Regions from separate parts of the Bacillus sp. 37MA genome, predicted to be linked through region 4. Evidence: riboswitches for the same ligand, from Rfam matches in the RefSeq annotation. Region 4 holds a riboswitch; each other region holds the start of a gene.
The links. A riboswitch is a leader RNA that binds a small molecule or an ion and turns the genes downstream of it on or off. The one in region 4 is predicted to bind cyclic di-GMP.
Positions count from the first base shown of each region.

Region 1: linked by a shared signal. The riboswitch ahead of A3M5_RS0104385 (hypothetical protein) and the one ahead of A3M5_RS0109260 (L,D-transpeptidase) in region 4 are both predicted to bind cyclic di-GMP.
Region 2: linked by a shared signal. The riboswitch ahead of A3M5_RS23555 (putative bifunctional diguanylate cyclase/phosphodiesterase) and the one ahead of A3M5_RS0109260 (L,D-transpeptidase) in region 4 are both predicted to bind cyclic di-GMP.
Region 3: linked by a shared signal. The riboswitch ahead of A3M5_RS0100955 (hypothetical protein) and the one ahead of A3M5_RS0109260 (L,D-transpeptidase) in region 4 are both predicted to bind cyclic di-GMP.

Region 1 covers NZ_KB889752.1:807,528-814,983, reverse strand. The annotation lists gene A3M5_RS26365 (hypothetical protein) at 1-78, opposite strand, end outside; gene A3M5_RS0104395 (YhcN/YlaJ family sporulation lipoprotein) at 407-907, shown strand; gene A3M5_RS25160 (S-layer homology domain-containing protein) at 929-1,120, opposite strand; gene A3M5_RS26555 (N-acetylmuramoyl-L-alanine amidase) at 1,060-1,434, opposite strand; gene A3M5_RS0104385 (hypothetical protein) at 1,829-2,128, opposite strand; cyclic di-GMP riboswitch class I at 2,165-2,247, opposite strand; gene A3M5_RS0104380 (hypothetical protein) at 2,714-2,923, opposite strand; gene A3M5_RS25155 (hypothetical protein) at 2,942-3,130, opposite strand; gene A3M5_RS25150 (hypothetical protein) at 3,135-3,290, opposite strand; partial or broken gene A3M5_RS25960 (DUF1064 domain-containing protein) at 3,326-3,496, opposite strand; gene A3M5_RS26550 (helix-turn-helix domain-containing protein) at 3,491-3,613, shown strand; gene A3M5_RS0104365 (helix-turn-helix domain-containing protein) at 3,606-3,833, shown strand; gene A3M5_RS0104360 (hypothetical protein) at 3,960-4,565, shown strand; gene A3M5_RS25140 (hypothetical protein) at 4,711-4,851, shown strand; gene A3M5_RS24305 (hypothetical protein) at 4,863-5,063, shown strand; gene A3M5_RS24010 (DUF4352 domain-containing protein) at 5,086-5,421, shown strand; gene A3M5_RS22205 (hypothetical protein) at 5,526-5,849, opposite strand; gene A3M5_RS0104330 (hypothetical protein) at 6,497-6,715, shown strand.
Region 2 covers NZ_KB889752.1:239,279-246,734, reverse strand. The annotation lists cyclic di-AMP (ydaO/yuaA leader) riboswitch at 67-206, opposite strand; gene A3M5_RS23555 (putative bifunctional diguanylate cyclase/phosphodiesterase) at 363-2,699, opposite strand; cyclic di-GMP riboswitch class I at 2,996-3,082, opposite strand; gene A3M5_RS0101360 (class I SAM-dependent methyltransferase) at 3,557-4,264, shown strand; gene A3M5_RS0101355 (DUF2268 domain-containing putative Zn-dependent protease) at 4,288-5,127, opposite strand; gene A3M5_RS25055 (hypothetical protein) at 5,623-5,784, opposite strand; gene A3M5_RS0101340 (hypothetical protein) at 6,002-6,235, opposite strand; gene A3M5_RS25925 (S-layer homology domain-containing protein) at 6,201-6,284, opposite strand; gene A3M5_RS0101335 (ATP-dependent helicase) at 6,412-7,456, opposite strand, start outside.
Region 3 covers NZ_KB889752.1:161,397-168,852, forward strand. The annotation lists gene A3M5_RS0100945 (aminotransferase-like domain-containing protein) at 1-350, shown strand, start outside; gene A3M5_RS0100950 (PhzF family phenazine biosynthesis protein) at 557-1,336, shown strand; cyclic di-GMP riboswitch class II at 1,717-1,800, shown strand; gene A3M5_RS0100955 (hypothetical protein) at 1,903-2,157, shown strand; gene A3M5_RS0100960 (hypothetical protein) at 2,210-2,410, shown strand; gene A3M5_RS0100965 (response regulator) at 2,441-3,538, shown strand; gene A3M5_RS21930 (hybrid sensor histidine kinase/response regulator) at 3,544-6,555, shown strand; gene A3M5_RS0100975 (GGDEF domain-containing protein) at 7,140-7,456, shown strand, end outside.
Region 4 covers NZ_KB889752.1:1,637,429-1,644,884, reverse strand. The annotation lists gene A3M5_RS0109285 (metal ABC transporter permease) at 1-534, shown strand, start outside; gene A3M5_RS0109280 (metal ABC transporter substrate-binding protein) at 554-1,486, shown strand; gene A3M5_RS0109275 (HAD hydrolase-like protein) at 1,701-2,279, opposite strand; gene A3M5_RS0109270 (acetate kinase) at 2,542-3,735, shown strand; gene A3M5_RS0109260 (L,D-transpeptidase) at 4,314-4,868, opposite strand; cyclic di-GMP riboswitch class I at 4,892-4,975, opposite strand; gene A3M5_RS26830 (plasmid recombination protein) at 5,533-5,742, shown strand; gene A3M5_RS0109240 (HAD family hydrolase) at 6,049-6,666, opposite strand; partial or broken gene A3M5_RS26140 (IS6 family transposase) at 6,786-6,878, shown strand; gene A3M5_RS0109235 (hypothetical protein) at 7,113-7,436, shown strand.

The DNA of each region.
Region 1 (7,456 bases), 830 kb from region 4:
CTCCACTGGTGGTTCTGTTGGTGTTTCTTCCAGTGGTTTTACTGGTGTTTCTTCCGGTGTTTCTGCAAAATCGCTCATATCGATCCTCCTTAACTTTAGTAGTGTTTAGTATGATTAATTGACTCTATCCTTATGTTTTAAACTTATTTTTCAAAAAAAGCCCCTACCGCAAAAAGCGTAACCGTAACCGGGGCATGCTTGTGTTTATTCTAATTCTTCGCTGATCCCAATTTAGCAAATGTATTGCTGTATGTCCTCAGCCCGACAGGGGAGACTATTCCTTACCCCTTTCACATTGGAACAGTCATTTGTTTATTCAATGACTGCTTTTTATTACCCTTACTGAATATAAATTAATCCATTGGAGAGCCTATCCTTTATTAACATTTATAAGGGAGGACTTTCAATGAAAAAAATATTGATTTATATGACAGCCTGCATGACCATGTTTTCACTCGGGGCTTGTATGAATAACCGTGATAATGCTACGGATAATGCCAAAAACGATTCGGTCGAAAATGTTGTGCATGATGATCAAAAAGCAGACAATGGCATGGATAATACTGATCAAACCACTAATGCCAATTTGGATGTGTCAGAAAAGACTGCTGACCGTGTTGAAGAATTAGACGAAGTAAATGGTGCAACAGTACTTGTAACAGATCATAAGGCTTATGCAGCCGTTGATTTAAAAAACGGCACGAAAGTAAATGACGATCTGAAAAATAAAATTGAAGAAAAAGTAAAAGAAGCGGATACTTCTGTTGAAAAAGTGTATGTTTCCGAAGATCCAGATTTCAGCACTCAAATGAAGGATTATGCTGATCGGATAAGGGGCGGTGAACCAGTTGAAGGGTTCTTCGATGAATTTAGTGATGCTGTTCGCAGAGTATTTCCGAATGCCTGACTACAAACCTTATCAATTGTTTCATAAATAACACCCCCGGTCGAAACCGGGGCTATTTGCTATTTTGCTTCTCATACGATGCAACATCGACCACACTTCTTCTCGTGTAACCGGACGTTGCGGATATGTTCCATCGCTAATGCCGTTTTCTTTCACCCATTGTTTTGCTTCTTCAAACCGTGGTGAAGGTGCTGCGTCTTTTTTATATTCCACTTCTGTATCCTCCTTTTCGCTTGATATAGCTTGGCTCGAACCTGACACAACTGTGCTAAGTATGTCTGATTATTAAGCAGATCCATATCAGCCTTATTATCAATAAAAGCCATTTCAAGCAGCAAAGCCGTCGCCTTCGTTCCTTTTAACACTGCTAAATCTGGTCGATTTTTAATTCCTCGATCTTTTACGTTGTACTTATCCAGAACCTTTCTAATTTCGGCGTGAATGATACTGGCTTCTTTATTTTGGGAGTATACAAGTGTTTCATAACCCGTTCCCCCACCTGCATTTAGGTGGATCGAAACAAATATCTTTGCGCCTGAGACGAGACAATCTTATCCTGCGTTTCATTTTGTTTATCAATCTGAGCCATAAGCTTATTCTCCCGCTCTTTTGATTCCGTCATCTGAAATCTCAAAAGCCATACAAAAAAGGGTACAAAATACTCCCTGCGCTCATAACTCTGGTGGTAGTTGAGTTAATTCCAATGGTGTGTCTCCTTACTCTCCTTTATGAAAATCTATATAAAAAGAGCGCCCGAATGGACGCTCGTTGTGTTGCTATTTATTTTTCGTTAATCCACTATTTGTTCCTCAAGGATTCCATATCTGTAAACGTTGATTTATCAGCATTTATATCCATTTCTAAAGAGAAATAAATACTACTGTTGATTAACGATTAATGTCTGTACTAAACTTTTTCAACTTACGCTTTTACCTGCTCTTCATAGCTTAAGGATAATTCAGCATATTTTTTGTAATGATATAATTTCTTTTCTCTGAACTCTTTTCTGATTAGTATATTAATACATCCCCGCTCTAAATACTCATATTTCAGATATCTATGTCTATGCCAACCACTGATCGTGTCTAAAACAAGTTTTGATACCTTTAGTTTACTTTCTTTTCTTTTTTGCTCGTACCATTCAATTGCTTTGCTCTGTTTTGAAGTTAAATAGCCTATATAAATTCTCCGAGCGTTTTTTCTCATATTTCTTTTATTCATTTTGTTTCCCCCATCTAAATCGTACGGAGGCCCGTATTCGGCAACTGGCTGGCTTGGCGTCTACTTTAGCCCCTGTAGTTTTGCGTCCCCACTTTTCAGTAGTTTTGCCCTTTCGTACAATTTCAATTTATTTCTTTTATCATACGACAATTCACATAAAAATATAAGCTAAATTTTATTGAAATTTGTCGATCTTTGTAGAATTTAGCTTAATAATTGTTTTTAAATAGTAGTATGATCATGGGTACTGTATTTATAATTGTAAATTTTCTAGTATTTAACATATAAAACTATCAATAAAAAAAGCACTCGATATGGGCGCTTCTTCCGAATTTCCTCAATTATTTTCTCTTCTTCATGAATATTTATTAATACATACTACTCATCCTTATATTTCCTAGTCACACGACCTTTCTTTGAATAACCTTCTATTTATTACGCAGGCTGTGCAATAGGCGTAATCATCTTGATCATATTTTTATTAACAATGCTGTCACCAATAACAACGACGGAAAGGCGCTGGTCATTGATTTGAGATGAATAGTCAGTAGCTTTGTAATTCTCGACGGTTTCTTTCATTTCTGGTCAGTTACTGAGATAAATCGCCACGTTCGCATTCGGATCAATTTCAGACGGCGTGATTGAGACGATAATGTTTTTATTTAAAACAATGCTACCAATGGCAATGGCCATGAGTTTTGGTTCGTTCAGATTCGACGCAAAAGCTGAAGCTGAAAAGTCTGGAATTGTGGCCGAAATGGAGCTCCCGTCATTTAAAGTGATTGAAAGGTTCATAATGTTGTTTCCTCCTTTTTAAATCAATGAATTTAAGCTATCTCGTAATCCGTTTAATTGCCCATGTGTGGTATTTGTATTGCTTGAAACAGCAGATGGCACAGAAACAGGCAGACTCATTTCCGCTATCGCTGACCGCGCTTGGATAAATTGATAGGCATAAGTATTGCTGTCCTGCTGCACAGTATCCATACCGTACGCACTCAAACCTTTATACACTCTTACTTGATTTCAATATGTTGTTATGCGTCGCTATTGCTTTAGCTGCACCGACAGGTAGTTCGTTATTGATCGCTTCCTTCTCTTTCTTCCTTTTCGTCCGATTCCTCACCAGCTGGTCTAGCTCGATCCACCCTCCATCAATCAATCTGCGAATAAGCCACCACAGACAGATGATTGCGGATATTTCGCTTCAAACAGCTTTCTTTTGAGTGCAAATACAGGTGTTGACACACCTTTTATGTCGATCACTTCAATATGCCCGTCATGATGCAATACTTCAAAATCAGCGATGTATTCAATTTTCCGTTGTGTTGTGCCGCCCTTTTTAAACTTATCCTGTAATAAATATCGGAGAATGAAACAAAGCGTATCGATGCCAATACTACCTACGTACTGTGCAAATTCTTCGAATGTGAAATCGGCGATCTAATTAAGCTTGTTGAAAAAGAAGAAAACGCTAGTGAATAATCACCAATACCCGGACCTGCGTGTTGGGCGTATTAAAAGCAACCTGCGCATATTAATGGAACAACATAAAATGTCTATCAAAGATGTTCATGATGCTACTGGGTTAAGCCGCACAACAATTTCAAAGCTACTTAATGAAACGTCCACAACGATTGCTTTTGAAACAATCTTTAAGCTTTGCCGACTCTTTAATATCAAAATCGGTGATTTACTTTGTTAAGAAGAAGAAAACAACCAATAAGCACCACCGCCTTTATGCAATTTTATATATTTACTAATTTGTATAATTCCAGATTTAAATAGGAACTTTCGTTCTGTATCCTTTAATAAAAGGGAGGACTTTCATATGAAAAACAAATTAGGCCTATCTTTACTTTTTTTGCTTTTAAGCTTTGTTTTGGCAGCATGTAGCGAAGAAGCTACACCTGAAAAAGAAACTGCGGTAGAAACAAAAGAAGAACCAGCTGCAACGAAAACCAGCAGTGAAAACAAAACAATCTTGAACGAAACAGGTACGTTCACACAGATTAAAAAGAGCATGAGCGTTGATCCTGTCACGTCCGGCCCATTCACTGTTTCACTCCCACTCGTATCAACTGTATCCGGTAAACTGGCAGGCGAAGCCGCTACTTATTACGGAACAAATAACTTGCAATTCGTCCAAGTGGAAATGGATATAGCGCATTCAACCGAAGCGACAGACAATCTTTGGCTCAGTTTTGTCAAAATCGTAACGAATACGGGCGAGCAACTTGATCCGGACATCACGTTGTCGAATATGATATCTGGTGATTTTTACGGAAAAGTGAATCATACAGGATCATATGTATATGTTTTGCAAAACTCACAGCCCGAAGATATTGAATGGATACGGGTTTTGATTGATCCACCTCATGATGAAAACAATAATGAGATTGGCGAATCGTTCGACATTCATGTTGATTTTCAATAAGCACCACCACCTTTATGTATGAGAAAGCCGAGCCAATGACGGCTTTTTTCTTTGCGCTTTTTCCCTTATTTGTCGAAATTTATCTTGTATGCCAAACTTTTGTCCTGTATCGTTTAGATAATAAATACGTAAAGGATGATAAATAATGGATATTACCGCCCTACTTTTGGCTTTACTCGGTTTTCTCGCTATCGGTGTTGGGATCGTCTTATTGATTGTCCGCGCAATCAAAAAGCGGTCGTTGAAACCAGCTGCATTTATCGCCGGTGGTGGATTAGCGACATAGCAATAATGCCGGTGTCGGAAGAAACAGCGTCTGAGCAAAAATCAGAAGAAACTTCCGAGAAGGAAGCAGCGAAACCTGTCAACTCTGAAAAAGTTGAGAAAGCTGCCGCTGACGAAAAGATTAAAGCTGAACAAGTAGCTGCTAAAAAAAAGGAAAAAGAAGCAGCAGCCAAAGCTAAGACTGAACAAGAAGCAGCCGCTCAAAGTCGCTGATGTAACCTTTATCGCAAAGGAAGTGTCTACTGCTACAAACTTAGGTGGTGAATATGGCGGTAATGCGAAAAGTCAATTCACGCTCATAAAAGTGAACGTCACGAACGAAGGCGACGAAGCTATCACAGTCGATTCTAATTTCTTCAAATTGTTATCGGGCGGTAAAACGTATAAAGCTGACGGATCGGCTGCCATTTATGCAAATGACGACACCGGATTCTTTTTAGAAAGCGTCAATCCTGGCGTAGCATTAGAAGGCTATGTGGTGTTTGACGTTCCTGCTGATCTACCTAACCCACAACTTCAAGTACAAACGGGATTTTGGGGAACGGAAACAGGCATCATCAACTTGAAATAAGGACACCAAGCTCTAAAGTAGATGTAAACCTACTCTAAAGTTTGATGTCCGTCGGTTTTTCCGTTGGGACGTTGGTTATTTAGTTGTTTATATAATACTGTTGACTAACCTTCCAGTGCCTTTCTTGCAATTTCTTTTAAGTTATACAGTTGTAACAAGTAATTTTCATTTAACAAAGGTTCAGAGTCGTTTATTTCTCGCAGTGCTTCCTCATAAGCAACAATAAGATTACTGTTAATACTGCTCGTTTCGTATATTGCTTCAATAACAGTTGTTAGTTGTTCCACGGTTTCAAATAGTAGATGCTCGCCTTGTTCTTCCTCAATGGGGATAGGCGTACCATTTTCCTCTCGTTGCAAAAAGTAAATGCCATCTTCTGTTCTAATTAATAAAGCGCCATTCGCTAAATAGATTTTCTTTTCGGCCATTCCACTTTCACCCCTTCACTTTATAGGTCTACTCATTGCGTCTATATTGGTGCAAGTATTATAAAAAAAAGTGACTAAGTTGGTGATTAAACTTGCGACAACAGCGATTAACATATAACCATTCATAGCGACTTTTTTCCATTTTGTATTAACTGGATACATTTTGTTTATTTTTGTATAAACTTTAATTAATTGGAAATACTGTTATTATACGAAACATTTTGCTGCGTTAATTTCCGGTTTTTAAAGTCGGGGCAACCTGGCTTTTTTAATCGTTCTTTTCATTTAACTACTTACATCTTCACCCTTTGAATCGTTGCTACATATTCTGAAAACAGGTAGGATCCCCTTCCTCCAATCTGCTTTTGCTTAGGTCTTCCTCAGCTTTTTGTATAAAATTCCATGTAGAGGGTAAACTTCTTCATAATTAGATGTTCGACTTTTATGGTAATGGGCTTTTTCCAGCCAGTCTTTGTCCTGGCTGGTTTTTACCTGTTCCAAAATTTCCTCTTTGCAGAGGTTTTCTGCTATATATCGTCGAACTTCAAATTATGGATCTATGCGATATCGCTCTAACTTCATGCGCATTATAGATGGAGTATAAAATCCACTACACTAATGCCATCGGCTAAAGAGGAGGGTTGAAAATGTCTTTAGAAAGTCTAAAAGATCTGTTAGGAACGTTATGTTCTTACAATACGATCGACATCACTCATACCTTTGAAAGAGACGGACAATCTATAGCATCTGTTTGTTGCTTAAAAGACACTTCTACAATTGAAGTAACAATGCTTCAAACTCAATCTATTGAACAATATGAAAATGTAGATGAAGCAGCCATTGTGATCGAAAGATTGGTAAATTAACTATCCATGTATAAATCAAACTTGATTCGTCCATAATGTAAACAAGGGTATTACCCTTCCTACAATTGAATAGTCTTGCTTTGGAACGGGATACCTAACTGGTCATCCCTTCCTCTGTTTATATATTGGTTACCGCACATAAATTTCTCTTGGATGGTTAAACTTTTATTGGATGAGAGTTCATTCTTGCATATGATGTTTCCCCACTCTCTCCGGCCGAGGGGCCCGGATCCCCCGGCCTTTTTTATGCATTTTGATCGTACTGTTCATCTAGCAGATTACATCTTCACCGTTTGAATCGTTGCTGCGTATACTGAAAACAAATAGGAGTTCTTTCTCCCTCCTATTTAAAAGCCATATACCTTTCTTTTCGAGCAACTATTCTCCCCTTAGAATAGCTGCTCTTTTGATCAAGCTGGATATAACTTCGGCTGCCATACATAAATTTCTCAGAAGTGGTTAAAGTATTGTTGCATGAGCGTTCACTCTTGCTTGCGCCAACGTCACCTACCTCTACTGGCCGAGGGTTTTGGCTTCCCTCGGTTTTTTGATTTAACTTTAAATAAAATGGAAATAATTTTATTAACCGGAACATTTCTCCATGTTAATGTCCGGTTTTTCAAAGTCGGGGTGAAAACCCGGCTTTTTATGTTGCGATATTGTCGAACTGTTCAATCAATGCCTGTTAATTAACAAATGCCTGAGTTACTTCATACAATAATTTAAAAAATGGAGTTGATC
Region 2 (7,456 bases), 1.4 Mb from region 4:
AACGACCTAGAAATTACAAAAAAGAACACTAAGGTCCTACTTAGTGTTCTTTAAAACAACAAAGCAAACCTCCTTTTGAAACGCTGATGGGGTTAGCTGTCGGATTCGGGCCTCGAAAGTAGCCCTACCTTCTAACGAAGGATTCACCCCTAGTGGTTTGCACGAAATTGGGTCCCCCACTCCAATGGATTAAGCGGTATTAGGTATGATTCAATATACATATTAAATTGATGATTGCTACTATACTCCCGAAATGAATGTTTGTAAAGAAAAAAATAGATTTCTTTAATTGAAATATATGAACGCAATATTTATGTATATATAATTTTGAATCTCAGGCCTGATATTGAAATTGACAGAACTTACATATTTAATAATTTTTCCATCTCTTCAACTGGTATAGGTAGACTAAAAAGGTAGCCTTGACCTATTTGACATTTTAAATCTTTTAGAACTATTCTCTGTTCTTCGCTTTCAATTCCTTCTGCTACAAGTTTAATGTTTAAATTTTTCCCCATTTCGATCATTGTTTTCACCAATGCACTGGTATTTGAATTCGTTAACATATCGTTAATAAATGTTCGATCAATTTTGATCACGTCAATTGGCAAATGATTAAGAACACTCAATGACGAATAACCTGTTCCAAAATCATCAATTGCTATGTTTACCCCTATCTTTTTTAGTTTATTTATGATGATCCTAGTTTCCATTAAATTTTGCATGAGACTTTCTGTAATTTCTAATTCGAGAAACTCTGGCTGTAACCCTGTTTCTTGTAAAACTTGTTTTACATACTCAAGAAAATCACGACTCCTAAGTTGATAAGTAGATACGTTAACAGCTACTTTAATAGGAGGATAACCCTCCACTTGCCACGTTTTATTTTGTTTACAAGCTGCTCGTAGAACCCATTCCCCTATCGGAATGATAAGACCCGTTTCTTCTGCTATTGGAATAAACTCATTCGGGGAAACTTTTCCTAGTTCGGGGTGGTCCCATCTTAAAAGAGCTTCTATTCCAACCATTTCACTTGTTTTTAAATCAATTTGCGGTTGATAATGTAAATACAGTTCACTTTCTTCAATGGCACGTCTCAGCCCTTCTTCCAACATCATTTTTCGATTTACAGTATCACTAACTACACGATAAAATTGATAGTTGTTCTTGCCACGTTCTTTTGCTAAATACATGGCTTTATCTGCACTTTTAATGATGTCTACCTGATTTTGACCATCGTTAGGGAATATACTAATTCCAATACTCGTCGTTGTAAAAAATTCTTTATTGTTTAAGGTAAATGGTGGAACAAACTCATCAATAATTCGTTGTGCTACTTGCGCCACACTATCTTTATCAATATCTTCAAGTAGAATGATGAATTCATCGCCTCCTTGTCGTGCCACAATATCATCTTCTCTTACACTACGTCTTAACCTTTTGGAAACCTCTATTAGAAGAAGGTCGCCCGTGTGATGCCCCATTGTATCATTTACGATCTTAAATCGATCTAGATCTAAAAACATGATGGCTAGTTCCTTGTTATTTTGCTTACATCGCTCAATTGTTTCGTCAAGACATTCATTAAGCATATAACGGTTCGGTAAACCTGTTAAGTTGTCATATTTAGCCATTTTATTTACTTTATTAAGAGCATTTTGCAACTCTTGTGTTTTATTTTCTACTTGTTTTTCTAAACTTTTTGAAAGAGCATTAAGTTCCTCTAATGCTGTTTCTTTCTGGAACAGTACGATAACCTGTCTAGTAATCACCATAAATATAACAATAAAAAAAGCATACTCTATAAAAACAAAATGATCAAAAGAGTAACAAAACATATAGATTAGAAATGACAAGAGCAATATATACGAAAGAATATCATGGTGCTTAATCTTAGTAAAATATCCCTCTTCATGTATTGATGATTTTTTAATATGTAAAATGTATAGACCAGCAGCCCCTTTTAGTAGCAACGTCAAGTTCCAAAGAGGATTAATCCAACCTCCAATTATGTACGACCCATTGAGAGATTGATAAACATAAATAAAATCAGCAATTATCTGAAAAGTAAAGCCAATTGAAATAAAAGTAAAAATCGTTTTTCTAACATTATTTCTGGTAGTAAAATACAATAAAATAGTAACAAATAGCAACGTAAGGTCAATCACCGGATAGGCAATACCAATTGCATCGGTTAAGAAGTTACCACTTAAATTAAGGAAAACGTTAGATAAAAGCAATTCCCAGATTAAAGAAATTATTACAATCATAAAAATGCTAATATCAAATATGAACCGAGTAATTTCAGTTTTCTTTAAAACTAATTTCAGTTTATAGATTAGAGCAATGATCCAAATCAAATACGCGAGAATCCATAAATAATCATCAAATCCAGGATAAGGAGCGTTTGTTCGCAAAAGTAGATGATAATAACCCGAAATAAGCCAAGCTACACCATAAGGAACCATACCTATTCCTATCAATAGCCAGAAATTACTTTCCTTGTCCTTTTCTTTTTTTAATGAATCATAAGTTTGATACACCCAAATAAAGCTCACTGATACTCCTATAAGTTGCAGAACGAACACGCCTGTTTCTCTGATAATTTCATCGTTTTGAAAGAAATAAATCCAAATATAAGATAACATGATAATGGCTATTATAAAAACCATCACAGGTTGTCGTAGTAATGTAGTCACTTTTTCATACCTCCATATTAAAGGCTATCCCTGAAGGCATAGCTAGACAAATCTCTTTTCTTAAGAATATCAATGAAGAAAAAGAACAATTGGGTTTTGATAAAACAAGATTTAGATCCGTGTACACTTCTTCGTCTTATTAAAAAGATCGTCAATTTAAAATTTGTTTAAGTCTTCCATTACCTTGTTAATTTCAACTACAAAAAACCCACCAAAAAGATTGGTGGGCGCATACAAATAAGGGATATAATCACAAAAAAATGTAAATCGTTCCTTTTTAAATATCTCCAATTCTTTTCGGTAACCCGGCGATCATAGCTTTTAACGGCCTTAGACCCGTAGCTTTGCGTCCTTACCTTTCGATAAGTTTGCCGTTATCGTAGAATTTCCTATTTATAACGTGAAAATAGGAATAATCGTTCTCTTATGTCCCGATTATATTCATTTTTACATAGAGATGCAACTTGATTTTTTTATATAGTTTTTCCTTTAGTGTCGATCTAACTATATACATAATAATCTTATATTCAATACCAAAACCAGTATAATCTACTTTTCTCAGAAGTATTCTTACTACCTACGAGTTTATGGACAAACCTTTCAGGAGTGATAAAGGACATTGGGGAAAACCGAACTGTAGACATAAATTAAAAACCTGCTCGAAAACTTAGTTGAAACAGATCACACATCTTTGAAAAGCGTTGTATTAGGTTCTTTTACTTGAAGAGAAACAAATCGATTGGCCAGTGGAACTTAAAATAATCCATTATTTTCACATGCACCTCGCTTAAGGTTCAACATAAGTTGATATATAGTACCACTACTAGCAAAAAATTTTTAGGAATAGGGGATACTTGATGAGCCATAACTATCTAGATTTATTAGCCTATTTTGGAATTGGTGGAGCGCATCCTGGTGGTTTTCCTTTAACACAACTTCTATTGCAAGATGAAATCATCCATCCATGCAGTTCAGTTTTAGATATTGGCTGTGGAACTGGACAAACAGCAGCTTTTCTAAATCAAAAATATGGTTGTCAAGTGACAGCCGTAGATAATCACCCCATTATGCTTGAAAAAGCAAGAGAACGCTTCAAGAATCAAGAGTCAACAGTACAAGTGATCGAAGGAGATGCACAAAAATTACATTTTAAAGACAATAGTTTTGATTTCATTATAGCGGAATCCGTTATTACGTTTACTACTATTTCTAAGACGTTAAATGAACTATTCAGATTATTAAAAAGGGATGGGCGTATGATCCTTATTGAAATGACAGCGGAAGAGCCACTATCAAGAAAAGTACAAAAAAAAGTGCGCACCCTATACGGCATACACGAAGTTTTGAGTGAAGAGGAGTGGAAAGTGAAACTGCAACAGATCGGATTTACACATATCGACATGATAACCCCCTCTTCTGAACTCATCCAAACGGAAATTACCGATATGAACCCATCGAAGAATCTTAGCGATGAATGGTATGATTTATGGGATAATCACCACTCTTTTATACATCAATCCACTGTCCCTCTTGGCTTTCGTGTGTTTCGTTGTGGCTTCAAATAATTTTTTTATTTCTTCCTAACTAGTCACTTATACGGAAACTTAGATCCAGCGATCAACTCTTCAGACGTTTTGGCATACAATTCGTTATTCTTAAAAGGACCGTGAAGCATTTGATAAGAATCCACGATTTGAAACCCTATATAATACCCAATCCATTTCGGAAGTTGTCGATTATTACCATATAAAAAAAGATCGTGTTTTTCCTTCCCCATCGTAGTCAATGACGGAACAAAGTGGCGCTTCCACAATCCCACGATCTCTTCAAATGAATAAAGATGGGCCCATGGGGCTAACCACTTTTCTCCATATAATTCTTTAACAGCAAACTCCCCGAGCCCTTCAATAATAAGCGAATCTTTTAAAGTGAGCTTTTCATTCTCTACATTTAAGTAGGCTAACCGGCACACATGGTTATATTCATGAGCGAATATAGCTTTTATTTCTTCTTTTACTAGATCAGGGGATAAAAATAAAAAGATTGCCCCCATAACGGTTACCCCGTTTTTTTTAATCCTATTTTTACTCGCTGAAAGGCGAGCATTTTTAATTGGAAAAATAAAGATCGGAGCCTCTGGTCCATTCCATTTCTTTTTTAATCGCTTATATTCCTGATTCACTAGTCTCCATGCATTATTTTTTTCCATTTTCTGAACGGTCGTTACAATCTCTTTCCATTCCTCTGGTTCAAATAATCCTTGTTCTAGCAAGTGATAATGCAGTTCTTCAGCGCTTATTTTAGGAAACCAGTCTTCTAGTGGATGGCATAAAGTCTCACATTGAATAAAGTAGGGCTCTCTTGATTGTTGTTCTTTGCATGCTTTCACGAACGTATTCAGCCATGTTTGAGTCTCTATAACGGACAAGTGTCTCCCCCTTTTTACGCATACATACTTTCTTATTTATATGATCCTTGGTGTTTCATTATTAAAGGAAAACACTATTTTCACTTAAATAAATATAATGCGTATATGGAGACAAGTGTCTATGACAAAATCTCATTTTCTACATACGTTAATAATACATGGAAGCATGTAAATAAGATTAAAAGGAGGATATGTATGCCCTATTCAAATATGTATAATCTTTGCTGTAAATACCACGGGAAAATGGTCAGAATAACGGGTCGTGATGGCAGCGTGCATGTGGGAGAAATCACTAGAGTTAATAAAGATTACGTTTGGCTACGGCCTAGAAATCTCGGAGGCTATGGCTATGGATTTTTCGGAGGATATGGACGGAGATCTGGTATTCCGTTCGCTCTCGGTTTCATTACGGGGATTGTCTTAGCAACCGCGTTCTTCTGGTAATTTAAATGGAATACTAAGGATAAGGGTTCTAGGGTTCTTACACAAGAACCCTTATGCGGGGTTTAAAGAGAAGCATACAAACGAAGATCCTTTGCTAAAACGTTCAGCATTTTTTGCCACGTCGTTTACTCGATGCTCATTTGCTGTCGGATAAACGGAATACACCAAGTCTTTTGCTACATGAGCGTTCCAAAATGGAGCTGCCGTTTTCATTTCTTCTACCACCTTCAGAGAGACCTTACTATTAGTCTTTCGTATAAAAGTGGTATTTACATTTTTATAAAAGGCTGGTGTAACCGAAATAGAATCCATAACAGCATCTGCTATCAGATACCCCAAGCCATTCTTGAACTTCTTCGTAGATTGAAGAAGTTCAAGAATAAGAAATAAAAAAATGAGCCCCGATCTAGATAGATCGAGGCTCACTTTTTTATTTTGCATTCAAAGCGTTGTAAATCGCAATCGTGAAGGCTTCGCGTGTCGCAAGGTGCGTACCGTAGAACTTTTCGCCTTTAAAGAACCCTGTTTTGTCGATAGAAGCCATCGTCACGATGCCCTCATATGCCCGATGACTTGAACTGATATCTGTGTAGGCGATGTTTGCTGATGCTGTTTGAGAAATCGTCAATTTAATACGCACGCTGGATAATGGATGCCATTTCATTGCGTGTCATTTCTTCAGTTGGACGGAATGTTTTATCTTCAAATCCTATGAAGAAAAGAAGAATGTATTAAGTAAAGAGCAACAGAAGTTGTTTAGTGCATACAATCTAACACAAAAAGGATCGATAATCGGTATTATGCCAATTATTCCGATCCCTTACATATATCATTCCTATTTTACACTGACTCTAACAGCCCCATCTCCAAACAAGTCGCAATCAGCAGCGCTTTTTCTCTTGCCTCAAATCGAATATGGATCTTTTCTTCTTTCACGTTAATAATGGTTCCCGCCCCGAAAACCCTGTGCTTCACCATTTTCCCTACGACTAACTCCGAGCTGTTACGGATAGCATTAAGATTGTACGGAATATCAACGACTGTCCCTCGATGTTCCTCTACTTGTCCTGTATGATCCTGCTTTGGTGGGTTCATAATGTTCCTGATCGCCGCTACGAATGAAGACTCTGTCATCTTTTCCCCATCCCGCTCCCTATACACGATGAGTTCCAAGTGTTTTTTCGCTCTTGTCGTGCCAACGTAGAACAAGCGGGTCGCTTCTTCCATTAACGCAGCACTACCTTGATCATCTGAAGATGGGATCATACCATCAATCAGGTCAATCATATAGACCCGTTCAAACTCCAATCCCTTCGCACTATGAAACGTGGAGAACGTCACGGCATTCTGACCCTTCCTGGATTTTGCCGTCTTTAAAACCGATTCCAGATGCTTTAACCGACTCGCAAATTCCTCCATCGTCTCCAGTGTATCTGCGATCTCTTCCAGCGTGTTTAGGATGCCTATCAAATAGTCCTTTCGAAAACCGAAACGCTCACACATCTTTTCAAGTGCCTTCTCATAGCCTAACCGCTCTCGAATGACACGGATGGCATGCAGTGGCGGCATCCCTCGCATTTGCTCGAATGTTTCTTTGCTTGTCTTCAACGGTTTGACTTGATAATCCTGAACTTGAACATAATTAAGCAAGTTATCAAATACCGATTCATTGTTGTTGAATTCTTTCAATGCCGCCATCTGCTGTTTACTTATGTACCCATTAAACTTAAAATGGATTTTCTCCAATATCTCAGGACGTTTATCGGTAAACGTCATCCGCATGAAGTTCAGAATATCTTCAATTACCCAATGCGAGAAGAAACGATTGTCCGCATCCTTCATATAAAAGGGAATCCCCGCTCGATCAAACTCATTCATTAAAGCG
Region 3 (7,456 bases), 1.5 Mb from region 4:
TAGCTGCCCGATTAATTGTGTCCAATAACCTGGATACAATAATTGACAACCATCGAGAAAACGCCATTTATCGAAATCAATTGGTGAATAACTACTTATCAGGCTATGATTGTTACGGTGACGAAACGGGGATTTTTCGTTGGCTGAAACTTCCAGCTAATAGATCAGGAGCAGATTTTGAGGCCCTTGCTTTAGATCATGGCGTTGAAATATATGCGGCTGAACGATTTACAGTAGGGAATAGTATTCCTGAAAAAGCGGTTCGTCTGTCCATTTGTGCACCCGAAACGAATGAAGAATTAGCGAAAGGTTTAATGATTTTACAGAAATTATTAAAAAGCCTTTATTAATTTGTATGCCACACAATTATTATATTGTGTGGCATTTTTTGTGCGTGTTATGATAATTCCAATTTAGAATGAAGCAAAGCAAAAAACTCCTGAATGGAAAGAAGCTTTTTATGCAGCGTTCCCACTTACACTGCCCATATTACCGAGCTTAACAGCACTTGCGATAACCTATGGAGTTTTAAATGAATAGCGAGGAGATTACGGAAATGAGAATTCCAATTTATCAGATTGATGCGTTTACAAATGAACAATTTAAAGGAAATCCGGCAGCAGTCTGTCCATTAACTGAATGGATAAAAGATGATTTAATGCAAAAGATTGCAGCAGAAAATAATTTATCTGAAACAGCCTTTTTTGTAAAAAAGGATAATGAATATGAGTTGAGATGGTTCACTCCAAAAGGGGAAGTAGACTTATGTGGACACGCAACATTAGCATCTGCTTATGTAATATGTACTTATTTAGATGAAAATTCAAAGGATATAAACTTTAATACCCAAAGTGGACTTTTAGAAGTATCTAAGGATGGCGGTTTATTTACCTTAGCTTTTCCTTCTAGAGAAGGAAGAAAATGCGATGCTCCAGAGGCACTTATTAAAGGTTTAGGTAAAGTACCTAAAGAAGTCTATAAGTCTAGAGACTATATGGCAGTATTTGATACAGAGCAGGATATTTTGAGTCTTGAATTAAATATGGATGAACTAAAAAAACTAGATGGTTTTGGTGTAATAGTAACAGCTAAAGGAAAAGAAGTAGATTTCGTATCAAGATTCTTTGCACCAAAGGCTGGAGTAGATGAAGACCCAGTTACTGGTTCTGCTCATTGTACACTAGTTCCATATTGGAAAAATAAATTGAATAAAAATGAATTTGTCACATTGCAATTATCAGAAAGAGGCGGAAAGCTGTATTGTACTGATTTAGGTGAAAGGGTAAAAATGTCTGGAGAAGCTGTTGTTTATTTAGAAGGATATATAAATGTTTAGGTAAATTCGTTCAACAAATTAAAAAACTTATTAAGCTAACAGGTGCTTTACCTTAATAAGTGCAACAACGCTCAGAACGATAATTCTCTGAGCATTTGTTTAATTTATTGAGTTGGACAGAGTGTAATTAACAATCGATGATCTTGTTCCTCTTTTAGAGTAATAGTATCAGTATGTCCAAGATTTAAAGATGATTTGCAACTGTCTTGAAGTTTTTGCACCAGAATCCAGCCGGCAACGAAGCAATTGCTTCATGTTTATAGGGATATAATTAGTAGTTCGAAATAACCTAATAATCTGAGGGATTCATTGACATTTAGATCTTTCTGTCTATAATTAAGATATGATTTTACGGGAAAAAAATTTTTGTAAATTATATGAAACATTATGGAGCGATGAACAGCCATCTGTATGTGGGCACTTTGGATGGCTAGGAGTGAGTAGTGCAACCGACCCTGCTATTTTTTATGGGTCGTTTTTTTATTTATTCAAGTATGTTTATCTGAAAGTACGATCAAATTCAATGTTATAGATGATAAAAGATGGGGGGCAAAAGTTAGATAATAGTGTCTGAATCATTAAGACTTGAAAATAAGGAAAAAATGGATGAAATTTTGAAGGAATTAGCTGATATTAAGTATGCTTTGGATCGATCATCGAATGTGGCTATAATCACGTGGCCGGAAGGAAAAATACTCACGTTCAGAACCGATTGTTCACGTTCGGCAGAGAATGCTTACGCTCAGAATAAGAATCTTAAAGACTTGCCTTCATCTGGCGAGTCTTTTTTCTTCAATCAGAAAAAATTAAGAAATTTATAAGAAGAAAGTCGTATTCTTTTTTCAGTAGATTCATTGATTGGAGGGAAAAGAAGTGACAAGGAGCCAAACAATTTTGCGTAAAGATGAGGTTCGGCCGTTTTTCCAGTTGTGGAAAGGAATAATTGCCCGCTCACGCCAGGTGATGACAGTCGTGTTTATAAAAGTTTACGAGAGCGGCGATGAATCGATCGAAATGGAAAGGAAGCATTTCAGCAAGCGGAGCTTAATAAGTAAATCAAATCCGCTTAAATAAAAGATATTCATATAGGAAGAAGGGGTATCGATGATTAAAACCGTCCTTGTCGATGATGAAGAAGTTGGGATGGAGGTGATCCGCTTTTTGCTTGCAGATGATCCGGACGTTCAAATTTGTGGTGCGTATACGAACCCGTTTGCAGCGCTTGATCACCTTGAACAGCAAGAGGTGGATGCATTCTTTTTAGATATTGAGATGCCGGGCATGTCAGGCATCGATCTGGCCCGGCATATAAAAAAACATAATCCATCTATTCATATCGTTTTTATTACGGCGTACAGAGCGTTTGCCCTTGAGGCATTTGATCTTTATTCGCTTGATTATATGCTAAAGCCCATTACGAAGCAGCGGCTGGATAAAGCGGTTTCCCGATTGAAAGGTGTGATAGGAGACTGTCCGGCTGCAAAGGGTGTATCGATCCGTACGTTTGGCGATTTTCAGGTGACGGACTCTTCAAGCAACCAACCGTTTGTATGGAAAACGAACAAAGTAAAAGAGCTATGTGCTTTTTTCATCCATCACGAAGGGAGCCTTTTGGAACGGGACTACATTGTTGAGGCGTTATGGCCCGATGTGAATGTGGATAAAGCGAAAATAAGCCTTTACACAGGCATTTCGTATTTACGCAAAGTGTTTAAAGAACACGGCATGGAAGAGATTATTTTAAAAAATGGTTCTGCGTACTATATAGATATCGAGCGCCTTAATTGTGACTGTATAGAATGGAATAAGATGATGTCAAATGGAACGCACGAGCGGACGTATATGGAAAAGCGGCTGGATCTGTACACGGGCGATTATATGGAAATGACGGGATTTCATTGGGCACAAGAGAAACGGGAATACATCCGTCGGCAAATGCTGGAACTGCTTCAACAGCTGGAAGCAGATTATGAATTAGCCGGAATGGAAAAAGCATGGATTCACTCCCTTGAAAAACAGCTTGAGCTGTCTCCTTACTCGGATGACGTATGCCAGCGGCTGATGAATGCGTATGCGAAGACGGGGAACCGGACAGAAGCGGTCATTGTGTATCGTCGGTTTGCGGAATTGCTTGAAGAAGATATCGGTATCCAGCCGTCCACAGCTACTTGCGCTTTATTGGCTTCGATTATGGGGCAATGAGTGTCATGAAAGAATCGAAATGGCTGCTGGCGTTATGCGTGCTTTTATTTGGGGGAATCTCGATCGCTTATTTGTTTTTATTGGGTCAAAATGAGACAGAAAATCTGGCAGAAAAGGGTGTTCTTGATTTACGGGGTGGATCTTTTCAAGAGGAAGTAGCGATGCAGCTTAACGGCGAATGGTTGTTTCAAAAAGGTGCGTTTGTTGATCCGATTGATGGGGACTGGTCAGAAAGCCTTTCCCAGCCCGTTCCTCATAACTGGGCGAGAGATGAGCAGCTGGACAGTCCATTTGGCTACGGTTCGTATCGGCTGATAATTCTGGCTGATCAGGAAGAAAACGTGATCGGCCTGAAGACGAACTCGATCCGGATGGCGCATCGGCTTTTTTTTAATGGCGAGCTGATCGGATCAAGCGGCGCGCCGGGTGAAACGAAAGAGTCTACTAAGCCCGGCAATACACCATATACCGTATATGTCCCGCTTGAAAAAGGTAAGAACACAATTGTTTTGCACGTTGCGAATTATTATTATATGGCGGGCGGGGGCCTGACCAGCCCGATGTATATCGGCAGCCAGGAAGCGATTTCGTCTCTCCGGGACCGTTCGTTAATGCATGACTGGGTGGTGGTGACAGCACTACTCGTTATGGGTCTTTATTTACTAGGCATGTACATGCAGCGGAAAACCGATCGCTCGCTTTTGTTTTTCTCTTTGTTTTGTTTCGCGCAAATGGTGTTTTCAGGTTTGCACGGCGAAAAGGTGCTCTATATGATATGGCCGGATTTGCCGTACAGCTTCGTGCTGCGGATGCAGCTTCTCTCGCCGGTGTCGGGAAATGTGTTGCTGTATTTTTATTTATATTATGCGTTTCCGTCGATTCGTCCCAAAATGATGCTCTATATGGGCGCAGGCATTGGGGCGGCGGGGACTCTTTACTGCTTTCTTTCCCCGTCCGCTGTTCCGTATGGACTTATGGTGATGAGCCCGCTTTATTCTCTTTTATCCGCAATTTATTTTATCTACATTTTGAGTGCGGCTTTTTGGCAGCGCGAAGAAGGGGCGATGTACCTTCTCATTGGCCTGATTGTTTTTAATATATATGGAATTTCCCATACAGCGAATGTGTTTGGCTTGTCTGTCTTGGATTATTTTCCGTTGGAAGTTATTTTATTTATATTAATGATGGCGCTGCTTCTTTCTTTACGCTTTTCAAATGCGTTTAAAAAAGTGGATGCTTTGTCGCAGGAGCTGCTGAAAATTGACAAGCATAAAGATGAGTTTTTGGCGAAAACGTCCCACGAGTTCAAAACGCCGGTGCACGGCATTATGAATATTGCCGAATCGATTGTGAAAGATGCGAAAAACAGTTTGTCGAAAGAACAGCTTGAAAATATTACCCTCATTTCCGCTACGGCAAGAAGGCTGTCTGTTTTAGTAAATGACATGCTGGATTTGTCGAAGCTGAAGCGGGGCGAGCTTGACGTTCACATTCTCAAAGTCGATGTCCGTGGGTCGGTCGATTTAATTTTGGATATGTATACGTTTTTGATTGAGGAAAAGAAGCTCATTATTGTGAATGATGTGCCAGATAACCTGCCGTCTGTGCTGGCGGATGAAGTTCGCTTCCGGCAGATTATGATTAACTTGCTTGATAACGCGATGAAGCATACAAACCATGGCATGATCCGGATTACCGCTTTTGAAGAATCCGGAAGGCTGGCCATTTCGATTGAAGATACAGGCGAGGGGATCGGTGCTGAGCAGCTGAACACTATTTTTGAGCCGTACCGCCAATTTCACGAGGCGACGTCGTATAAAGGAGCAGGTCTTGGACTCAGTATTGTCAGGCAGCTGCTGGAGGTGCAGCGCGGATCAATTAAGGTCGCTTCTCAAAAAGGAGAAGGGTCGACGTTCACGTTTTATCTTCCTATTGATTCTTCAGTAGAAACAAAAGGGAAACCGGCTGCTGACCCGTCAGAGCGGTACATGATTCATGTGCCGTATGAATCATCGAGCCAAAGCGGTCCGTCCATTCTTGTTGTCGATGATCATGACGTAAATTTGAAAATTTTGATCGAACTGCTTGAAGGGGAAGGGTATAAGGTAACTGCGGTGAAAAGTGGAGAAGAAGCGGTTCAGCTCATTTCCCGAAAGCAGGTTGATTTAATGATTGTTGATTTGATGATGCCCGGCATGTCGGGATTTGACGTATGCCGTCACATCCGCAAAAGGTACAGCGCCATTCAGCTGCCGATTTTAATTGTGACGGCCAGCCATCATAAGGAAGAAAAGATTACGGCGTTTCAGGCGGGGGCAACTGATTTTCTGCCCAAGCCGTTTGATCTTTCCGAGCTGAAAGTACGCGTTGCTAATTTAGTGGCACTAAAACAGGCGGCAGCTGAAAATGCGACGATGGAAGTCGCATTTTTACAGTCACAAATAAAGCCCCACTTTTTATTTAATGTGCTGAATACAATTCATGCGTTAACATATATGGATGCAGAACAGGCCCGGCAGGTGATTGATGCCCTTGCCCGTTACTTGCGCGGCAGTTTTGACTTTCATAATACCGAGCAGCTGGTTCCGATTGAGAAGGAACTGGCGCTCATTCAGACGTATGTATCGATTGAACAGGCCCGTTTTCGAAACAAAGTCCGGGCTGTTTATGATATTCCAGACGAGTTGTCGCTTCGCCTACCGCCTCTTTTGCTGCAGCCGCTCGTCGAAAACGCGATTCGCCACGGCATCAGCAAGCGGATAGACGGCGGAACAGTGCGCCTGTCGATCACGCAGGAACAGGACAAGTGGAAAATTGTCATTGAAGACGACGGGGTGGGAATTCCGCCAGAGGTCCTGGAAAAGATTCGCAGCGGCACGGTGGAAGGGAAAGGTATCGGACTGAAAAACATTAATCGCCGCCTCCAGTATATATCTTATGCAGCGTGGACTATTACGAGTGAACTAAATAAAGGGACGAAAATCGTCATTATCCTTCAGAAAGAAACAGGCATGTAAAGAAAAAGAAAACCTGTTTTTTTAAAGCTAAAAGATGTGATTATCACCACTATTTTATATTTATATAAAACTTGTTGCAGACTGTATTTAAGAATTTTTTAAGATTTTTTTACTATACTCGAACCATGAATCAAGAGGGAAAAGCGGGCGCGAATGAACTTGGAAAATTACAGCTTTTGTTCATTTAAAACGGAGGCTGCTCGGCAGGCGACAATGGGAAAACGGAAGTACCTTGCCTGCCATTACGAATTAACTCGATTGCCAAATCGGAGAATGCTGAACTTGTAAATGGATTTGTATATGACCCGGGCGCGGGAGAATCAAGCCCTTTAATACCCGGCATATGAATATCAAGAAAAGCGGTATTAAACGAAATATTTTTTATATCGGCAGCAGCGATTTCGCACCTGAATATATACCGACACTATCAATATTAAAATCGGCTATTCGTTTTTCATTACCTGCAAAGACAACAGTTCATCGTCTATGATAATAGCCCGGATCATAGTGAGTATTCTCCTTGATTTTCGTTAATAAGACTATTGTAAGAGAAAAAAAGCAGAAGATAAGAGGTTTTTTAAAAAATGAGAAAAAAAACAAAATGTGGAAAATCGATGGGGGAAGAAAATCGTATGGCAGACTACAGCTGTTATTCATTTGAAGCAACAGGAGAGCAAATAGAGGCAATGGGGAAATGGAAATATCTTGCCCTTCATCACGAATTGACGGATTTGCCTAATCGGCGGATGCTTCACATGTCAATGGAATCGTATATGGCGCGAGCGCATCAGCAGCAAACAAAACTGGCTGTTGTTCTTATTGATATTGACCAGTTTAAAGAAATCAACGATATGTTCGGGCATTATGCGGGAGACGAATTTTTAATAGAGATGTCTAATCG
Region 4 (7,456 bases):
ATCACATTTATGAAAAGCAGTACAGATCTTTATCATATCTTGTTTGGAAACGTTTTAGCTGTCCGGCCGTCGGATATGTGGATCACGCTTGGCATAGGAATTTTTGTTTTATTATCCGTCTATTTATTTTATAAAGAATTGCTTGTGTCGTCATTTGATTCGACAATGGCACAGGCGTATGGATTGCCGACAAAGTGGATTCATTATTTTTTAATGACATTGCTGACGATGGTGACAGTAGCCTCTTTGCAGACAGTCGGCATCATTCTTGTGGTCGCGATGCTAATTACACCGGCTGCGACAGCCTATTTACTAACGGATCGATTATGGATCATGATTTATTTGTCCGCTTTTTTTGGTGTCATTGCATCCATTGTAGGATTGTATTTTAGTTTCACTTATAATTTAGCTTCAGGCGCGACAATCGTACTTGTTTCTACTGTACTTTTCTTATTGGCCTTTTTCTTTTCGCCAAAACAAGGAATTTTGTGGCGCGCGATAAAATCAAGAAATAAAAAAATGTCACTTTCGTAAAAGTGTGGAGGAGAAGAAAATGAATCATTTTTTAAAGCTGGTACTTATCAGTTTAATGGCTATTATTTTTATGGCAGGCTGCAGCGAAGAAAAGCAAGGCAGCTCAGAAACGAAAGAAGAAAAATTACAAGTTGTCACAACGTATTCCATTCTATACGACATTGTTAAAAACGTGGGCGGCGATCGAGTAGAAATACATAGCTTAGCCCCAGTAGGATCAAATCCGCATGAATACGATCCGCTGCCGGTAGACATTCAAAAAGCAACGGATGCAGATGTTATTTTCTATAATGGCTTAAATTTAGAAGCAGGTAATTCGTGGTTTGAAAAACTGCTTGAAACGACAGGGAAAGCAAGTGAAGATGCACCGGTTTATCGTATGAGCGAAGGAGTCGAGGCAAAACATTTAACAACGAAAGGAAAAGAAGAAGAAGAAGACCCTCATGCATGGCTTGATATCCGAAATGGCATCAAATATGCAGAAAATGCACGGGATGGTTTGATCGAAGTAGATCCTGAACATGCGGCAGTTTATGAAGAAAATGCGAAAGTGTATATAAAACAATTACAAGAACTTCACGAGCAGGCAGTGGCTGATTTTAATAAAGTCCCAGAGGAAAAGCGCTTCATTGTCACAAGTGAAGGGGCTTTTAAATACTTTAGTGCGGCATACAACTTCCAGGCAGGATACATTTGGGAGATCAATTCAGAAAATCAAGGAACACCCGAACAGGTAACGAAAGTAGTGGAATTAATCAAAGCCAAGAAGCCTTCTACTTTATTTGTTGAAACAAGTATTGATCCACGCAGTATGGAAATGGTTTCATCGGAAACAGGAGTGCCCATTGGGGGAACCTTATTTACTGATTCTTTAGGAAAACCAGGAGAAGATGGCGATACGTATATTAAGATGATGAAATCGAATATCACTGTCATTCTTGAAAATCTATAAAAAGAAAGTTCAGATGCTTGAAAACGGCTGCTTTGTTCAGCCGTTTTCTTTTTTTATATGAAAATGCTAGCGTACAGCGGAAGGGAGTTTGAGAAGAACGAACGCATCATTTTTTACACCGAAATCACTTTAAACAACACTAAATTATCTTTTTAAAACAAAAAAAAGAGCTGTCCTTAGTCAGTTATTCACCGACTTTTAGGACAGCTTCCTTTCACTTTACTTTTTCAAAAAATGTCTCATCGTACGCATCGAGATAAACGTCGGCTTCAATGTCGGCGTTTTGGAACGAAACGGTTTTAAGACCTGCTTCACGAGCGGGGATTAAATCAAGCGAACGGTCGCCAATCGCCCAATCAAGATCGTATTTTTCGTTTAAATAATGATAGGCAGCCGCATCCGGTTTACGTGGAAATCCATCATCTTCTGGACTGACAATTTCATCAAAGAAGTCAATTAACCCCCATTTTGTCAGCAATTCAATCGTTGATGCTTTCGTCCTATGTGTGACGATGACGTTCACATCAGCTGCCGCCAAAATCTCTTTTATGCCATCAAATGGAGGACTGCCTGCTTCAGATTGCTTATGATCCAGCTCTGTAAAAAGCGGCCGGAAATCTTCTGAAATACGATACTGCTGGAAGGCAAGTTTCGAGTTTCTTTTCAGCCAGCGAAGTGCTTCGTTCCGGTCGGTTGTCTCGCCGTGCGCCGCTTCATGTACCGCGATAAAACTATTGAGAATCGCTGGATATGTATCAAAAATGGTTCCATCTAAATCCCAAAGTAACTTCATATCTCTCAATCTCCTTTATACATCATAACCTCATTGTACACTATTTTCAGACAATAATAACATGGTTGTTTACACAAATAATTCACATAAAAAAGAAGAAATATAAATAAAGCAGAAAAAGAAATACATGAAACTGATTTGTCGGAAAATAATTATTATTTAATGAAAGCGGTTTAGGAAAGAATGAATGCTTGCTATTTACATGAGAACACGATATCTCTATATAGAGAGGAAATTGTTCGATCTATACAGGGAGGATACAATGTCTAAAGTAATTGCGATTAATGCAGGAAGTTCGTCATTAAAATTTCAGTTGTTTGAAATGCCAAAAGAAGAGGTATTAACAAAAGGGTTGGTAGAACGAATCGGTTTATCTGATTCTGTTTTTTCGATGTTAACTCCTGCTGGTTCTACAGATAAAGAAGTAACAAACATTCCAGATCACGCGGTTGCCGTTCAAATGCTGCTAAGTAAATTAGTGTCTAAGGGCATCGTCGCATCTCTTGACGAAATTGACGGCATCGGCCACCGTGTCGTTCATGGCGGAGAAGCATTTAATGATTCCGTGTTAATTGATGAGGCGACACTTGCGCAAATTGAAGAATTATCAGAACTTGCGCCGCTGCACAATCCGGCTAATGTTACGGGTATTCGTGCTTTCCAAAACGTATTGCCAAACATACCGTCGATCGCAGTATTTGATACAGCATTCCATCAAACGATGCCAGAGAAATCCTTTTTATACAGCCTGCCATATGAATATTATACAAAGTACGGCATCCGCAAATATGGTTTCCATGGCACTTCACATAAATACGTAACCGAACGCGCAGCACAGCTGCTTGGCCGTCCGATTGAACATTTGCGTTTAATTTCATGCCATCTTGGCAATGGCGCGAGTATTGCGGCGATCGAAGGTGGTAAATCAATCGATACATCGATGGGCTTTACACCGCTTGCGGGCGTACCGATGGGCACACGTTCAGGAAACATTGATCCTGCTTTAATGCCATTCATTATGGAGAAAACGGGGCAAACGGCCGATGAAGTGCTTGATATATTAAACAAAAAAAGCGGCATGCTGGGCATTTCTGGTTTATCGAGCGACTTGCGTGACATTACCAAAGCTGCTGATGAAGGAAATGAACGAGCGGAAACAGCGCTTGAAGTATTCGCAAACAGCATCCATAAATACATCGGTTCTTACGCAGCAAGAATGTCAGGTGTTGATGCCATCATTTTCACAGCCGGCATCGGTGAAAATGACATTGCCTCACGTGCTCGTATACTCCGCGGTCTTGAATTCATGGGTGTTTACTGGGATTCCAGTCTCAATAACGTTCGCGGACAGGAAGCGCTTATCAGTTACCCGCATTCACCGGTTAAAGTGATTGTGATTCCAACAAATGAAGAAGTGATGATCGCCCGTGATGTACTACGGTTGACAGCGATTTAATGTGGTATATCAACGTTTACCAACACTTCTTTTAAATTGAATACCTAAAATTTGATGGTCATTATAACCACGGCCATTTTTTACCCTAACCTTCTTTTATGCTTATTTGATAAGTGTGAAAGGAGGTTTTTTTGCTTGTCTAAAAGGGGAAAATTTCCCCTTACAGGTTTGGACAGCGTCCAAGGTTTTGCTTTTGATCTTGCACGCTTTAGCGTGCTTTTTCGCTTGCGAAAAAAAGAAGGTTGGTTTTGATATGATTAGTTAGGATGTAAAGGTAAGGTAAGGTAAGGTAAGCAAAGCAGAGAAGATTAGATAGGCTGCTAACGAAGTATTTTTTTGTTTTTGGCAAAGTCTTTTTATCATAAGACGCATAATCTAAGGATTTGACCTTAAAAAAATGAAATTAGTAGAACATGAATGGAATACAAAAAAACCTTGATATATTCAAGGTCAAAAATGTAAAAATAGTTTTAATTAATACCATTTATCATACCTGCCTGTATACGTGGTTTGAGAAACAGCACTCCTAGCTTGACCAGTCTAGTCTAGTTATACGTATATTGAATTTCCGGAAACTCTTATCTAAAACCTTTTATCGAATAGCCATACATTTTTGCTAATTCTTGGAATGATTTGTCTGAATAAGTGATTGTCACAAGTGTTCCGTTAGCGACTTTATCATATAGCTTAACAATGTCGTTGTTATTCATTCTGATACATCCAGAACTAACGTAGCCACCAATAGAGGCCGGTTGATTAGTTCCGTGGAGTGCAAATACATTTCCTGTTTCAGTTCCCCAATTTCCCGGTACACTGAAGCCAATCCATCGTGCGCCAAGAGGATTATTTGGTGAACCACCAGGGATATTTTTTTTGTAATAAGGTCTATTTTTAACCATATTCACAACTTTAAAATGCCCAACAGGGGTGAGATCCCATGTGCGACCTGTGCCTACTGGTGCAACCATTTCAATAAACCCATCGTTGATAAACACCATCTTATTATAGGCTTTGTTGATTATGATAAGGTCATTGTTTTTTTCATTATTAGCTTCCACTTTCGTGGATAGAATACTTACTCCCAATGCTAGTGATGTTAATACTACAAATAGAGTTTTGAATAACTTTTTCATCAACAAATATATCACTCCTATGGTTTTGCAACCCAGCCATCATAGTTTAAAACCTTAGATCTGTAGCTTTGCGTCCCAATCTTTTGAATGGTTTGCCTTGATCTTTTAAAATATTAAATTATGATTACAATTATATTACAAAATTTTTAAATGTCACGAAATATAAATCAGAAAATATCAACATTTTAGGTAAAACAAGGAAATTTAGTAGCTTTTTAACACCATCTGAATAATCGGATCGGTGTTTTTAGTTTTTTATAAATAAATATGAGCATAGTCCTTTTAAAAAGGAGCGATGCTACATTTTGGCGATTGTCAATGGTAAGCGGACCGAAGGGAGCATTAAGGAATTGACAATCTCTCTATGCCAAGACCCTCTTGGCATTCAAACAAACGTATTTGTTTGACGCCTACCGGCGAGGGAGCCCCCTCAAAAAAGTGAAGGGGTTGAGGGAGTTTTTTGGATGGGGTTAAGGGGAAAATTTCCCCTTACAGGTTTGGACAGCATCCAAGGTTTTGCTTATGATCTTGCACGCTTTGGTGTGCTTTTTCGCTTGCGAAAAAAGGGGTCGTAGACCTCACACTTTGCGATGCAAAGTATAGGTCAGCTATACTTACATAGAAGTTACGCCGAAAAAAAGATCAAAACCGGGGGTGCTGCCACATGAGTTTTGTGGTCTGCAGAATGGATAAAATGAAGGCTCCGGCGTTGAGAGGAATTCAATTTCATAATCAAAGAGAACGGGAAAGCCGGACGAATTTCGATGTCGTTTCGCCAGATCTGGATATTTTCGCATTCAGGACATTTCATAAGCGTTCCACCTTATTTCGGTACTTAACAAAAAAGTCTTTTATCGGTAAAACAGCGAAATAAGAAGAAACGTCTACATCAACTAATAAACACTCATCATAAATTAAAAACTTCTTTGAGGTTTTGTTCCTCTCTGATTTAGGAAATTTGCTAAATCTAAATATAAAGTATACCGTGCCTCATCAATAGATCTTTCTACTGAAAAACGCCCCACAAAGCAAAGCTGTTCCACCATACTTGGAACGTTTCCAATGGGAATTATCATTGCCGTTAGCGATGTTTGTGCTATTCTTTGTTGGTTCGAGGGAATAAGTAATCAAGGGCCGTTTCTTCTGCTTCCAATCAAAGCTGGAGAAACGGCCTCCTCGTTTAAAATAGTTTAACAAGTTCATCAAAGGTTTCAATTGCATAATCATATTCATTTACTTGTCCAAATCCGTACTTGGCGTAGACAAATGGAATACCGGCGAATTGGGCTGCCTTTCGATCCCCTTCCGTGTCACCTACATAGACAGGTTTGGTTAAGTGATTTCGTTCCATGATTAATTTAATATTTTCTCCTTTTGAAAGACCTGTTCTCCCTGGATTTTCATAATCTGTGAAGTATTTTTCTAATTGATGAAACTTGTAAAATGCTTCAATGTATCCATCCTGACAATTGCTTACAATGAAAAGCTTATATTTCTGTGAAAGAATCCTCAATACATCTTCTACTTGGTCAAAAAGAACCCCGCCCTGTTCTCCTAAAAATGTATTTTCTGCTAGGCAGCTTTCTTCTAAAAATCGATTCCGTTCTTGATCATTTAAGTCCGGAAACAGTTTTTTTCCTATCTCGGGAACTTGAAGTCCCATGACACTCTGAAGATCTTCCTTCGTTATGTCCCTTTTGATTTGCTTGTAATCCTTCATCAAACTATTCCACGCCAGCAGGACCGTGTCTGTTGAATCCCATAATGTCCCATCTAGATCAAAAATCATGCTGTCCATATATTTAAACTCCTTAAACTTATTTTGTGATTTCAATCAAAGTCCCATATAAATCAAATATGACTGATCTAATCATTTTGCATTCTCTCCAAGAATCATTATTTTTAGCTATTTACCATATTTCTGGAATAGAAGGCGTGCATATGGCTAAAAAAGGGCAACTTATTTTACGAGACAAGTCTATCCAAAATCAAGTGAAGTTCATCCATTAATTATTTGGAATTACTGCGTAAACCTCGATTCCCTTAGGAATCTGTACGAATCTTTCAAGATCATACTATATTTGCACCAGAACCAATAATATTTTCCTACTTATTTTTTTGAAGGGTTCTAATACGCTTTTCTCATAAAGATTTTAACATTAAAGCAGCCAGTGCTGCTTTTTTTAATGAGTTAGAATATGAAATGAAATTTATAAAAAAACAATTAAAAGGAGTGTTCAATTTATGAAAACCTATGTAACGGTATGTTTTGAAGAAAATGAAAGTAATCCTGGAGAAACAATCATATATGCAGGGCCAAGTAAAATTGAGGCATTTTCAGTTGAATTTGCAGAAAAGGTATATGTGTGGATTAATGGATGGGAAATGGAAGTTTACATGCGCGGAGAAGAGCCTTCTTCGGATAAATGGATATTAGAATCCAACGAGGTTGAATCAATAAAAAAAGATATAGATTGGATAGAAAAAGATATTGAAAATATAAGCAAGCAACTAGATGAAAGGAAGCTTGTACTTAAAGAGTATAAAGAGATTTTAGAAGAACTTTAATTGATCAGATACTCCCTATT